Regions from separate parts of the Peribacillus sp. FSL M8-0224 genome, predicted to be linked through region 2. Evidence: riboswitches for the same ligand, from Rfam matches in the RefSeq annotation. Region 2 holds a riboswitch; the other holds the start of a gene.
The links. Region 2 has a riboswitch for FMN ahead of MKX49_RS14465 (ECF transporter S component). Riboswitches for the same ligand answer to the same signal wherever they lie in the genome.
Positions count from the first base shown of each region.

Region 1 (7,417 bases), 2.9 Mb from region 2:
TTGCATCACAGCTGTTGGTATCGGCAAGTGCTCTGACAGATGATTTCTATAAGCAGTTCATTCGGCCGAACGCATCTGATAAGGAATTAGTGCTGGTAGGTCGGTTTGGTGTGTTGGCGATATCTGTCATTGCCCTATTATTGGCTTTTAATCCAAGCGGTACGATCCTTAAATTGGTTGGTTATGCATGGGCTGGTTTTGGGGCGGCATTCGGTCCTGTCATTTTGTTAAGCCTGTACTGGAAACGGATGACGAAATGGGGAGCCTTGGCGGGAATGATTGTCGGTACGGCAACCGTGATCGTCTGGGATATGATCGATAAGTTTGCTGAAATATACGAAATCATTCCTGGTTTCATCGCTGGTTCAATAGCGGTTGTCGTTTTCAGCTTATTAACGGCCAAGCCTACAAAAGATATAGAAGAAGAATTCAATCAAGCCATTAAAAACCTTTCTTGATTTATTGAACGTCCAGTTAAACTGCTGCTGGATTTTTTAACGATATAAAACAATGAATGCAATATATATGGTACAATATCGATAGAGTCCTTATGTTGAAAACATGAGGGCTTTTTTTGAGTGATTTGGGAATAATAAACCAAAAAACAATGCAAAGGAAAAAAAATGAACCAATCTCATAAAATTGCATGTAAAGTGGCTTTTATATATATATTCTTTGGGGTCTTATGGATTATCGTTACGGATTACATCTCTATGACACAGGCGAGGGAAGATGTTCAAATATATGCAATGTTTCAACATTCCAAAGGGTGGATGTTCATATTCATAACCGGGCTTTTCCTATACTTCATAATCAGGTATTGGACGGGGAAGATGTTGAGGTCCCAACAGGAATTCATTCTTAAGGATGAACAGTATCGGTCGCTGTTCAAGCATAACCCGGATTGTGTCCTTGAGCTGAATCTCGAAGGAAATGTTGTTTCGATAAACCCGGAAGCCGAAAAACTGTTAGGTCATAATAGTGACAATTCGAAAGGCAAGAATGCGAATCATCTCATCAACTGGAATGAAAGTGATAAAGTAGCTGAGTTCTTTATACAGTCCCTTCAAGGGGAGGCTGTAAAATTCGAAACGACCATTCAGAATAGCGGTGATGAACAACGGATTATCCGTGTAACCTTTTTACCGATCATCGTCCACTCGGAAATGCTTGGAGTATATGCAATCGTTAGGGATATTACCGAATTGCGGCGCGAAGAGGAATTGATGATCATGTCTGAAAAGCTATCTGTTATCGGACATCTGGCTGCGGCCGTCGCACATGAGATAAGGAATCCGCTGACATCTTTAAAAGGATTCGTACAGTTAATGGATATGACCCAGGAAGTGAACCCGCTGCATTCTGATATCATGTTGAAGGAAATTGACCGAATCAATATTATCTCAAGTGAACTTTTGGTTCTCGGAAAGAAACAGGATGTCGCATACTGCAGGATCGATCTTGCCGACAGTTTACAACAGGTATTCACGTTGATGAAAGCAGAAACGAATTTGAATAATATCGAAATGGGGCTAAGGATTAAAACCGCCGAACCGATTTATATTATGGCTGATTCAATTGAACTTAAACAGTTGGTAATCAATATCGTCAAGAACAGCATTGAAGCGATTGAAGATAATGGGGAAATTGATATATCTCTGCAAATAATCGATGGACATGCTGTAGTCAGCGTGAGTGATAATGGCATGGGAATGGGGCCTGAGCGCCTTGAACGGATTGGTGAGCCTTTTTACTCGACGAAGGAAAAAGGTTCAGGGATCGGGCTTGCAATTTGCCGGAAAATCGTTCATCGCCTTCAGGGGGAAATGGATTTTGAAAGTGAGATAAACAAAGGGACGACGGTTACAATTCGTATTCCGTTGGCTACTGGACAAGAATAAATGGTACTATGAAAGATAGGAAAAGTTTTATATTAAAGGAGAACGATATGAGCGAATTACCTGCATTAATAAACGATAGAAAACCATATATACAAGAAGCCTGGAAAAAATCCGGATTCGGACAACTTACCCCGATACAAACGAAAGCGATCCCCGTGATTGTCGAGGGAAAGGATATCATGGCCGAATCACCGACAGGTACAGGAAAAACATTGGCATATTTACTGCCATTGCTGGAAAAGGTTGATCCTGAAAAAAAATCGCCCCAGGCTTTGATTCTGGCATCATCACGAGAACTGGTCATGCAGATCAATGAAGAAATTCGCATTTGGTCAGAGGGAAGCGGCATTACGGGTGCAGCATTCATCGGCGGTGCTAATGTGAAAAGGCAGTTGGACAAACTGAAGAAGCGTCCACAAGTGATTGCTGGAACACCGGGACGGATTTACGAATTGATTGCCCAAAAGAAACTGAAGATGCATGAAGTTAAGACGATAGTACTTGATGAAGGTGACCAATTGATCATTCCAGAGCATATGGGAACGATCAATAATATTATCAAAACAACACTAAAAGATCGGCAAATCATGGTATTTTCAGCAACCCTGCCAGAGGAAACGGAAAAAGCGGCCCGGGGATTCATGAATGAACCCGAAATGATCAAGGTCGATAAAAATGAAAAAATGGAATCCAAGGTGGACCATCTTTACTTTGTTGTTGAGAGACGGGAAAAGTCCAAGATTCTCGAGAAAATCACAAGACTTAAAGATGTGAAGGCACTTGCCTTCCTGAATGATATTGCGGAGCTTAGCGTCTTACATGAAAAACTGAGTTATAAAGGTATTGAAATGGGCGTGCTTCACGGTGAATCCAATAAAGTCGACAGGGAGAAAGCACTGCGCAAGCTTCGATCCGGAAAGTCCCCGATGCTGATAGCAACAGATGTAGCGGCAAGGGGGCTTGATATTAAAGGTCTTACTGCGGTCGTTCATATTGATATGGCTGACAACATCGAACAATATATCCATAGATCCGGTAGAACTGGGCGTGCAGGTGCAGATGGTACGGTCATTTCAATCGTAACGGAAAGAGAAGAGCGAGAGTTGAAAAAAATGGCTCGTGAACTGGAGATTCCATTAACGAGAGTAACCTTCTATGGTGGAAACATCGTAGTCGATGAATGATTCGGAAAAAGGGACGGCCATGGCGGCTGTCCCCTTTTTTTTGGAATTCACGTTAGGATTAAAAATTAAAAGAGGTGCTCAACTTGTAGAATCCAACTGAACAGAATGCAGCTTATTTTTACTAAATTCAGGGTTCATTTATGGGGGATAATCATGAATGAAAACGCTTCCTTTATATGGGTTTTTGACATATGATAGCAATAGACATAGGTTAGGAGGAGACGGTATGACAAGAAAGTATAAACAATTTGAAACGGCAGTCATCCATGAAGGATATGACTCGAAGAAGCATTTGGGAAGCTTGGCAACACCTTTATTCCAAACCTCAACATTCACTTTCGAAAATGCCGAGCAAGGGGAGAGGCGTTTTGCCGGTATCGAAGATGGATATATTTATTCTCGCCTTGGAAATCCAACGGTACAAGTGCTTGAAGAAAAGATTGCCGCACTGGAAGGCGGGGAAGCTGGCCTTGCTTTCGGTTCAGGCATGGCAGCCGTTTCAGCAGTACTTTTTGCGTTAACTAAAACAGATGATCACATCCTCTGCTCACAGGGGTTATATGGTTGTACATTCGGCCTTCTGCAGCTAATGAAAAATAAATACCGGATCACTCATGATTTTTGTGAAATGGATACTGAAGAACAGGTTAGGAAAATGATCCGGCCGGAAACGACCTGCATCTATGTAGAAACCCCGATCAATCCGACGATGAAAATGATTGACTTACAGATGGTGGTAAGGATTGCGAAGGAATATAATGTGACGGTCGTAGTCGATAATACGTTTTCGACGCCCTACCTACAGAGACCGCTTGAATATGGCTGTGATATTGTCCTTCATAGCGCTACGAAATATCTTTGCGGGCATGGGGATGTCGTTGCGGGACTTGTCGTCGGTAAAAAGGAATTCATGAATCATATAGCTGGGACTACACAGAAAGATATCGGTGGAATCATTTCACCATTCGACGCCTGGCTACTATTGCGGGGGTTAAAGACCTTGCCCGTCAGGATGGACCGTCATTCGGCCAATGCAATGGCAATCTTTCATGAACTTAAGAAACATCCAAAGGTGAAAAAGGTATATTATCCAGGTGATGATGCTTCACCGGATCATTATATCATGCAAAAACAGATGAAACATGGTGGCGGCCTTATCTCTTTCGAATTGCATGGCACAAAACAGGATGCACAAGATTTCCTCAATAAATTGAAACTTATCAAAATTGCCGTAAGTCTAGGGGATGCCGAAACATTGATCCAGCACCCCGCTACCATGACGCACTCTGCCGTTCCTGAAGATTCACGGGAACAAATGGGCATCAGTGACCAGCTGGTCCGTCTCTCAGTTGGCCTAGAAGCTTGGCAGGATGTATGGCAAGATCTTCAACAAGCATTTTAAGATACCATATCCCTCATTTAGTTCCTTCTATTTTTAATGAAGATGGTGATGGATACGATAAAAGTGATGGTAGCCAGGATATAAGAAATGTCTGTGATTACCGGATAGGCGTCGCTATTTCGTATCCCGATGCCTATGAACGCCCAAACGAATACGAGAGGATAGCACCAATCCCGGTTTTTACCTGCAAAGAAAAAGGCCAGGGTTGTTGCTGCAATCAGCAGGACGATCGTCCAGGTTGATTCGGAAACCCCAAAACCGTCCCATTTGATATAGGTTAGGTAATAAGAAATGTCAGCTATGGTTGCGACACTTACCCAGCCTGTATAAACGGAGAACGGAAATAGGTCAAAAGTAGTGTGTTCCACTTTTTTTATGTTTGTATAAATGACCATTAAAGTAACCAACAAAGCAATGATAATGAATACGGATAACAAAAAGTATTCATAGTGCCAAGCTAAAAGCCAAGCTCCATTCAAGACACAGCTTAAAGCGAACCAAGGGAAGGATGCCTTATAAGCAGGGCTGTTTTGATGTTTACTTAAAAACTGCCTGAATACCCAGATGGCGAGCAGGAAATAGATCAAGCCCCATATGGAAAATACATATCCGGCAGGAGTGAAAAGGACATTAAGTTTATCGGAAATCTCTCCTGATGTCTGGCCGTTCAATGGCAGGAAATTGGCTAAAAAATTCATCGTGACGACGAACAGATAGAAAATCAAGTTGATGATGGAAATAAGCATGGTCTTCCTCCTTATTTGAATTTTGATCCTCTAACCCTATTCCACATATTTAGCCTGCCTAACCTTTTTGGAGCACATCGGGGTTAATGGGGGACCATTTTTACATAAAGATAGGAAGTTCCTGTAACAATTGAACCATTTAAGGTTAGAAATTTTACATCTTCACTTTATGGTGATAAAATATTCAAAGATTCATATTATTTTAGTCCTTCGGGGTCGGGTGAAAATCCCAACCGGCGGTGATGAAGAAATTCTAAGCCCGCGAGCCTGTTAAAAGGCAGGATTTGGTGAGATTCCAAAGCCGACAGTACAGTCTGGATGGGAGAAGGACGTGTGGAACCCAAGTGTATACGTATGCCTAATTTTTCGAAAATGAAAATATTAGGCTTTTTAGGTATACAATTTTTTTCACTCATTTCTCCTGCTAACCCCTTAGGCCATCCTAAGGGGTTTTTTATATTTTATAAAAGGGGGAAAAACATGTTTACGGGAATCATTGAGGATATCGGTACCGTACATTCCTTGAAAAAAGGAAAAAGCAGTATGGAGTTATCGATTCGTTCTGAAAAAATCCTTGAAGATGTGCATCTGGGGGATAGTATTTCAGTCAACGGGGTCTGCTTAACGGTAACGTCCTTCACGAAAAGTTTATTTACGGTCGACGTGATGCCGGAAACGGTCAAAGCTTCCTCGATCCGGACGTTAAAATTGGGATCACCTGTTAATCTCGAACGAGCCATGAGTGCACAGGGAAGGTTTGGCGGTCATTTTGTTTCAGGTCATATCGACGGAACCGGAACGATCATAAAAAAAGAACGGAAAGAAAATGCCGTATATTATGTAATCCAATTGGAAGAAGGGCTTAGTGCCTTTTGCATTCCAAAAGGTTCCGTGGCCATTGATGGAACAAGCTTGACGATATTTGGGATCGAAAGGAACCTTTTGACGGTTTCATTGATTCCATTGACTCATCAGGACACCATATTGGGACAAAAAGCGGCTGGCGATATCGTTAACATCGAAAACGACATGATAGGGAAATATATAATACATCAAATGAAAAATGGCAATCCAAAACCAGGACTGAATTTAGAGTTTTTGGCAGAGCATGGATTCTAATAAAAGGGCGGTGTAATGATGTTCCATACAATTGAAGAAGCAATAGAAGATTTGAAGGCTGGCAAGGTAGTAATCGTATCCGATGATGAAGACCGTGAAAATGAAGGGGATTTTGTAGTGTTGGCCGAAAAGGCGACTCCGGAAGCGATTAATTTCATGGCGACTCATGGACGTGGTTTGATTTGTACGACCATCACTGAACAACTGGCAGCAAAATTGAAACTGCATCCTATGGTAGGAGAAAATACCGATCATCATGGCACTGCTTTTACGGTAAGCGTCGATCATAAAAGCACCTCTACAGGAATCAGTGCTTTTGAACGGTCCTTGACCATCCTTGAGCTTCTTAATGAAGATTCGGTCGCTGAAGATTTCCAAAGGCCTGGTCACACTTTTCCGATAGTCGCTAAAGAAGGCGGCGTATTAAGAAGGGCAGGACATACGGAGGCATCGGTGGACTTGGCGAAGTTATGCGGTGCCGCTCCAGCCGGTGTCATTTGTGAGATCATGAATGAAGATGGGTCGATGGCCCGCGTATCCGATTTAGAAGTCATCGCTGATAAATTCAACCTGAAGTTCATTACGATAGCCGATTTGATTCGGTATCTTCAACATAATGATCCAATCGGGAAACAGGAACTTGAACTGAACATCCCGAAAGCTTGAAGGATTTTTAAGGAATGAAATCTTAACATGAAAAAATATTATTGTTTTTAAAAATTAGGAGGAATTGGACATGGGGAAAACTATTGAAGCACAATTAATCGGATCAGGATTGAAAGTAGGAATCGTGGTAGGGAGATTTAATGAGTTTATCACAAGCAAGCTTTTAGGAGGGGCATTGGATGGTCTTAAGCGTCATGGAGTTGATGAGAATGATGTTGACATCGCGTGGGTCCCAGGTGCTTTTGAACTTCCGTTAATTGCTAAGAAACTTGTGAATACAGGTAAATATGATGCGGTAATCGGTCTTGGAACGGTAATCAGGGGTGCTACTTCACATTATGATTATGTCTGCAATGAAGCAGCTAAAGGCATGGCTTCCGTTTCATTGGAAACAGGTGT
Region 1 is NZ_JBBOOJ010000001.1:135,419-142,835, forward strand. Features, by position in the region: gene putP (sodium/proline symporter PutP) at 1-458, shown strand, start outside; gene MKX49_RS00630 (ATP-binding protein) at 624-1,901, shown strand; gene MKX49_RS00635 (DEAD/DEAH box helicase) at 1,949-3,085, shown strand; gene megL (methionine gamma-lyase) at 3,312-4,487, shown strand; gene MKX49_RS00645 (TspO/MBR family protein) at 4,505-5,233, opposite strand; FMN riboswitch at 5,436-5,567, shown strand; gene ribE (riboflavin synthase) at 5,714-6,352, shown strand; partial or broken gene ribB (3,4-dihydroxy-2-butanone-4-phosphate synthase) at 6,371-7,009, shown strand; gene ribH (6,7-dimethyl-8-ribityllumazine synthase) at 7,089-7,417, shown strand, end outside.
Region 1: it holds a riboswitch for FMN, as region 2 does, so the genes downstream of both, ribE (riboflavin synthase) here and MKX49_RS14465 (ECF transporter S component) in region 2, are expected to answer to the same signal.

Region 2 (7,417 bases):
TTATTTGTTTATTATCGACCATCTGCTTGATAGCTTTAAGCTTTTTTGTACCAAGTTTCTTAATCGCTTCAGTTATTTCCCTCTCATCCTCGATTGACACATAATCGGAAATCGGAAAATCTTTTTCCGATAAAACAATTTCTACGAGGTGATCTTCGATGGTGTTGACTTTCAATCTGCGGATACCAGCTATTTCACCGAGGTTTTTCCCTTCCTGGATGTATCGTAAAGTAGTCTTTGTAGATTGTGTCAAATGAGGATTACCACTTCTTTTCCAATCATTGGTTAATGAGGATAAGAGAGGGTAGTCACTACCCGTTTCCATTTCTGCAAGCATTTGATGCAATGAGTCAAGGAATGTATAGCGAACATACTCTTCTTCCGCATTTTTTCTTTTTGCAATCTGTTCAAACGTTAGTCCAATCCTGTTTATCCCGGTCAATTTCAAAATGAAAATGTCTCGTTTCATATCACTTTGATCTTCTAAAAGGGATACCAGTTCATCATATAGATGTTGGGCAATAAACGCTCGATCCTGACGATTGGCATGTAAAAATTCCTTTACGAAGAATTGGATTTTGGGATTTCGTTGTATCGGATAAAAACGTCTTTCATTGTGGACAATATGGGATATGGTTTGAATGAGTAAGTTTAACCTTCCCCAAAAAACAGGGGTGATATTGTGATACTTCCAACCATTTAAATACTCCGGAAAAGGATTATTTTTAAAGTAATCGACCAACATTCGTTCACCTTGCAAACTAATTTCATAAGCATCTGGTTTATCCGTTAAATTGATCAAGTCATGCTTAAGCGAATGTTCAATGTTTTGATTTAATTGCTGACGGGTAAATCGAGGTATTGTCCCAAAAATATCCGTTAACCCGAATAAGTGGGCATCTTGGATGGTTTGTGACGATTTCTTACCCTGCAGCATATGGTATATAGCATAAATGGAGCGCTCACCTTGAAATTTTTTTATCGCATATAGAATGATGGCCTGTAGATAATTATTCATGGGACTCACATCCTTGTTTCATTTAACCAATAAACCCATTGTAACAAAAATCTGCAAAAACCGCCGTTATTATTGATGAATACAACGGAAATTATGTGACTAAATGACGAAACATGGAAAGGACCAAGTTAATTATTTCGATGTTTTTCGTTGACATTCAGCTACATGATAGTTATTATCAATACAATTTCTATTGAAAAGTTTGGCATTCGGTCTTACAATAAGAAAGAGATAATAATCTGAAATAAAAAGATTATCAGTTGTTAATCAACTTAGGAGGGGTTATATTCATGGCTAAATTTACTATTGTGGATAAAGAAACATGCATAGCTTGTGGAGCTTGCGGAGCAGCGGCACCAGATATATACGATTATGATGACGAAGGGATCGCATTTGTTACCCTTGACGATAACGAGGGTATCGTTGAAATTCCAGATGTACTTATAGACGACATGATGGATGCATTTGAAGGATGCCCTACGGATTCCATCAAAGTTGCTGACGAGGCATTTGACGGAGATGCACTAAAATTCGAATAAAGGTACAAGCCATTTTCAATCGAGAATGGCTTTTTCTTTTGGCCAATGCACATACCAAAAAACAGGCATAAAAAAACAACCGGATATGGATATCCGGTTGTTTTTTCATATCTATCGTCAATGCCATTAAGCATTTTTATATAATGTTTGCTTATTGATCCATGTCTGTAATTTAATGAACAGCAACATGAATACAGATGTGATGAGCACGCCTTTAATCACGTTGAAAGGCAAGATTGCCGTCGTAACGAACTTTCTTGACTCGGGCGCCGACATGGCATCCCATCCCATAAAGAAGGTATAAGCCGGTAAAAAGACAAAATAGTTTAATACGCTCATGAATACTGCCATGGAAACTGTTCCCGCAAGTAAGGCGAACGTCATTCCTTTTTTTGAATTGATTTTCTGAAATACATAATAAGTCGGCAAGACAAACAGTATTCCGGCTATAAAGTTAGCGATATGCCCCACAGGCACAGCAGTCAAGGTCCCTGTCATGACTAAATCCAATAGGTTTTTAATGAACTCGACTAGAATTCCAGCCATCGGACCGAAAATCAATGCCGCCATCAGTGCTGGTATGTCGCTAAAATCAACATTGAGAAAAGGCGGGAATCCTGGAAACGGGAAATTTAAAAGCATCAATAAATACGATATGCTTCCCATCATGGCAAGTGAGACCATTTTTTTCACTTTGTTCTTTTTCATAGTTCTCTCTCCTTCTTTTCCGATCTACCTGAAAAAGAGGTTAGGATTCCAAAATATGTTGATGTTCAATAAAAAACCTTTAATTCCAATGGAATTAAAGGGATAAATTAAAGGTTACATCAAACAAACGTTCAGCAAATAACTGTTGAAACGCACTAAGGAACCTCCATCTTCTCCCATCCAGACTATACTGTCGGCTTTGGAATCACACCAAATCCTGCCTTGTAAGGCTCGCGGGCTTAGAAGTAGAAATTCCTTCATCACCGCCGGTGGGGAATTGCGCCCCGCCCCGAAGATAGACCTATAAAATTTTTTATACTTCCCATTATATCTGAAATACCTTTTTTTTGATAGCATTTTTTCTCATTTGATGCATGTAGGATGAATATCGATCGTCGCAGTGAACGGCTTAAAACGAATGGCGGATTTACAATATGACAATTCAAAAATTTTTCGCAAAAGAAGACGAAGCTATTTATATCGCCGCATTAAACGGATGATCAGATGAAAATCATTTGTTTAAGCGCTTTCATTCAGATAAGCCAAATTGACATTATCAGCATTTCAATTGTAAAATTAACTGAAATTTAAGATAATTTTTTCCTTAGGAAGGTGTTTAGACGTGTATCGGATTTTAGTAGCAGACGCCATTAAACCAGAAGGACTCGGACCGCTTTCAGAGGCATCCACTATTCATCTCATTCAGAAGACCGTAGAGGAAGCTGCAAACGAACTTGATCAGATCGATGCAATTCTTGTGAGAAGTGCAACAAAGGTTTCGGAAGATTTAATGAACCGTATGCCGCGGTTAAAAATTATAGCACGCGCTGGTGTCGGTGTTGATAACATAGACATCCCCGCAGCGACAAAACGCGGGATTGTCGTGGTTAATGCACCTGACGGCAACACCATTTCAACAGCTGAACATACATTCGCGATGATGGCTTCATTATTGCGCCACATTCCGCAAGCTTATGCTTCATTGAAAAATGGGGAGTGGAAACGTTCTTCATATACGGGAACTGAACTTCGTGGTAAAACATTAGGCATAGTTGGCTTTGGACGCATCGGAGGGGAAATTGCCAAACGTGCTAAAGTGTTTGGCATGGATGTCATTGTCTATGACCCGTTCCTGACTGTAGATCGCGCAAAGAAAATGTCCGTAACGGCCCTGCCATTGGATGAATTGCTTCCTAAAGCAGACATCATTACTGTTCATACACCACTAACGAATGAAACTAGAGGATTAATTAATAAAGAAAAACTGCTTACCTGTAAAAAAGGGGTTTATGTACTGAACTGCGCCCGTGGTGGAATTCTAGACGAAGATGATTTATATGAAATGTTAGTTGAAGGGCATGTTGCAGGGGCGGCACTGGACGTTTTCGTCGAAGAACCTCCACTTGGCCATAAACTGCTGGAACTGGATAGCGTCATTGCTACACCGCATCTAGGCGCTTCTACGAAAGAAGCCCAATTAAATGTCGCCGTACAGGTGGCCCAAGAAGTATTGACCTATTTCGAAGGAAATCCAGTATCAAGTTCAATCAACCTTCCGGCCATATCTAAAGAAGTGTTTGAAAAGGTACAGCCATTCCATCAACTCGTTCAGCAAATGGGATCGATTGCTTCCCAGTGCATGAATGAAGGAATTCAGGAAATCTCCGTTACATATGCAGGAGAATCTTTGGATTTCGATACCGCGATTCTTACAAAAAGTCTAATCTCCGGCTTTTTAAGATCAAGAGTCGATGCATCAGTCAATGAAGTGAATGCCTTGTTGATCGCAAAAGAGCGTGGCATAACCATTGGCGAAAAAATCTCTACGGACTCTTTAGGCTACTCGAATTTGATCAGCCTTAAAGTAAAAGGTGACAACCGAGAATTAACAATAAGTGGGACCTATATCGAAAACTATGGTTCTCGAATTGTAAGTTTGAATGGTTTCAAAATCGACTTTCATCCAGAATCGAATTTACTTTATATCCAGCATACCGATAAACCCGGTGTAATCGGTAACGTAGGTAAGATCCTGGGTGATCATGGAGTGAATATCGCCACCATGCAGGTTGGCCGAAAAGAAGCTGGCGGTGAAGCCATCATGGTTTTGAGCTTCGATTTACCATTAGAAGACAACATGAAACAGTTTTTAATGGAAACAGAAGAAATTACGTTCATGGCCCGTATTTCATTATAAGAAGAAAAAAGTGCCCCGCAGCGCGGGCACTTTTTTCTGTTAATGCATTCAATTCACTTGGTTCGGTGCTTCTGGCACCAATATGTCTTCAGTTAAATTCAACTGGCCCACCTCTTCAATAGGAGCATTTTCAAACTTCACTTTTTCAAAACCAAAATCCTTAGCTATGAAGAGTATGGCTTCTAAAGCTTGAAGGGTTTCCTCACTATTTTCAATAACAGCTTGATCTGATAGATGAATGATCACAAGATCTCCATTAGAGCTTATCCTTTCCCATTTCAGGTCATGGGGGATTGCAGGTGACATTCCCTCGATGTCCGCCTCCCCTTTTCCGGCTTGCAGCGCCTCTTCAAAGTCCGGATAACCCATATTGCTTGGAACAAGGAAACTTGGAGAGGACTCATCCCTTTGATAAAGAAGGTATGTGCGTTTTTTTTGATGAGGTATATCCATCTCCTTTAAATATCCCGCATGTGCAAACCTGGCACCTTGCTTCCCTTCTGTGGAAAATGTCATTTTCTCTATATTGTTATAGGAAAGCGTTTCTTCCATCGAATGGAGAAAAAGTGTATCTTCAGCCAACAGTTGGCTTTTTTCTGGAAAATCAATATGGGCAGTGTTTATATCGTTTCCTTGGCTAATCTTTATATCAAGCGGAAAATAGTCAGATAGCCCATATTGCGCTTCATCGATATCGGACATTTGATTAACTAACTGATTCAGTGTATCACTTTCATCATGATGTTTAAGTTTAATTGAAATGGGAACGATGAAATTCATTTGATCATCTGGGACACCCATCGTAATGATCGAGGCATTTTTAAGGTCATCCTGATAGATCGCTTGTTCAAATGTTTTTTCCTTTTCCCCTTTTCGCGGTTCCATTTCTGAAAACTTGTCTTTGGATTCGATTTTCGCTTGGTTACTCGAAAACTCTTGAGATTCCTGTTTATCTTCTGAGGGCTTTTCTTGGTTACTTGCATCCTTCCGTTCAAGATCTGCCATTTCCTTACTTTCAGATAGAGATAATTTCCCACTGCTGCCGCTGTCTTCTCGACTTGTCGTTCCTTTTATTTCAATAATGAACGATGATGCCAAAACAACCATTAAGAATAAGGAGGCAACACCCGCGAATAGAGGTATCCAGTGTTTCTTTTTCTTTTTATCATGTATTCTCGCATACACCTCTGCCTTGGTTCGGTCATCTTTTAATTTCGGAAGCTCGCGCAGCATGTCTTCAATTTCGCTTTCTTTCCAACGGGATCTCCTCAATGCGGTGGCCCTCCTTTCCTGATAAATCTTCCATCAACTTTTTAATGGCCTTCAAAGCTCGGTGCTGGGTCGTTTTTACCTTACTTTCACTCCAATTCAATACTTCAGCAGTTTCCGTAATGGACAATCCCTGAATATATCGTAAAATGATCACGGATCTTTGATTCGTGGTACACCGGTTTAAGCATTGGTAAATATCTTGGATTTCATCGTTCTTGATAGCCACTTCCTCGGGAATGGGCTCTTCATCTTTTAGCAATTGCCTATCCCAATCAAAATTAGGAAAGATTTTGTCTTTCCACCCTTTTTGTTTCCGAAAGTGATCAATCGTCACATTTCTTGCAATCGAATACATCCACGTTTTTTCACTGCTTTTTCCTTCGAAGCGTTCATAGGCCTTCATCACCCGGATATAGACCTCCTGAACAAGGTCTTCGGCGGTTTCTCGATTTTTAGTCATATAAAAAATGAATTGATATATTTCCTGATGATATTTTTCATAAAGATCGTGGAAAACGGAATCCATCATTTCCCCACATCCGTTCATAAATATAGTCGTCAATCTTAAACAAAAGTTACATACTTCGGCTTTAATCTTATTATAAAATTCCGTTAATTTCCACATATCAGGGACTTCTTATTTGTTTCCTAAAAAAACAAAGACAAGTTGGAAAGGAAATCCACTTGCCTTTGTCTTCGCAGTTCTTTATGAAACAGGATTATCTGGCGATCCACCTGTCATTCATTCAGCGTTTTCCATAATTCGAGGCAAAATGATACTGAACGTCGTCCCTTTATTAGGTAAACTGTTTACCGAAATGTAGCCATCATGGGCATTGATAATATTTTTTACGATCGCCAAACCCAATCCGGTACCCGAACGGCCGCGGGTCCTTGCTTTATCCGCTTTATAAAACCTCTCGAATACAAAAGGCAGATCTTCTTCGGGAATTCCAGATCCAGAGTCCCTCACATCAATGATCAGTCCCCTTCGATCACTTGTCCTCTGAATGACATCAATGTTACCGCCTGGGGGAGTATGACGAATCGCATTATCAATTAAATTGGTCAAAACCTGTTCAATACGGTCCGGATCGAAATGCCATTGAATCTGATCGTCTTGCAGGCTGGCTGATATGGTAATCCCTTTTTCTTTAGCCAGCCCAGAAAACTTACTTGTGATCCTCTTTAAATATGGAGAAATAGGTACACATTCATAGCTAAGATTCATTTTACCCGATTCCAATTTAGCTAGATCGAGAAGATCATTGACTAAACGTCCCATTCTCAAAGATTCATCATAGATGATGCGGGCCATTTCCACCTTTTCTTCTTCACTGCCCGCAATGTCATCTACAATCGCTTCACTATATCCTTGCAACATTGAAATCGGGGTCCTTAACTCATGGGAAACATTCGCAATGAAATCAGTCCTGAGTTTGTCCATCCGTCTTTCATCACTCATATCCCTTATGATGGCCACCGCTCCCCGAATATTGTCGCCATTTGTATATAGCGGACTGACAATCAATCCCCAATTACGGCCCTGCAAGGTAATTTCACCGACTTGTTCCTTATCGAAGGACTCTGATTCATCAAAAAGATTCATCAAAACCAAAGGAACATTCACATTATCTTCCCGGTTATAGCCCTTTTCAAAATACCAGGATTGCAGAAACCTTT
Region 2 is NZ_JBBOOJ010000001.1:3,032,572-3,039,988, forward strand. Features, by position in the region: gene MKX49_RS14455 (helix-turn-helix domain-containing protein) at 1-1,018, opposite strand, end outside; gene MKX49_RS14460 (ferredoxin) at 1,309-1,557, shown strand; gene MKX49_RS14465 (ECF transporter S component) at 1,684-2,265, opposite strand; FMN riboswitch at 2,430-2,566, opposite strand; gene serA (phosphoglycerate dehydrogenase) at 2,888-4,462, shown strand; gene MKX49_RS14475 (GerMN domain-containing protein) at 4,511-5,734, opposite strand; gene sigX (RNA polymerase sigma factor SigX) at 5,700-6,260, opposite strand; gene MKX49_RS14485 (ATP-binding protein) at 6,477-7,417, opposite strand, start outside.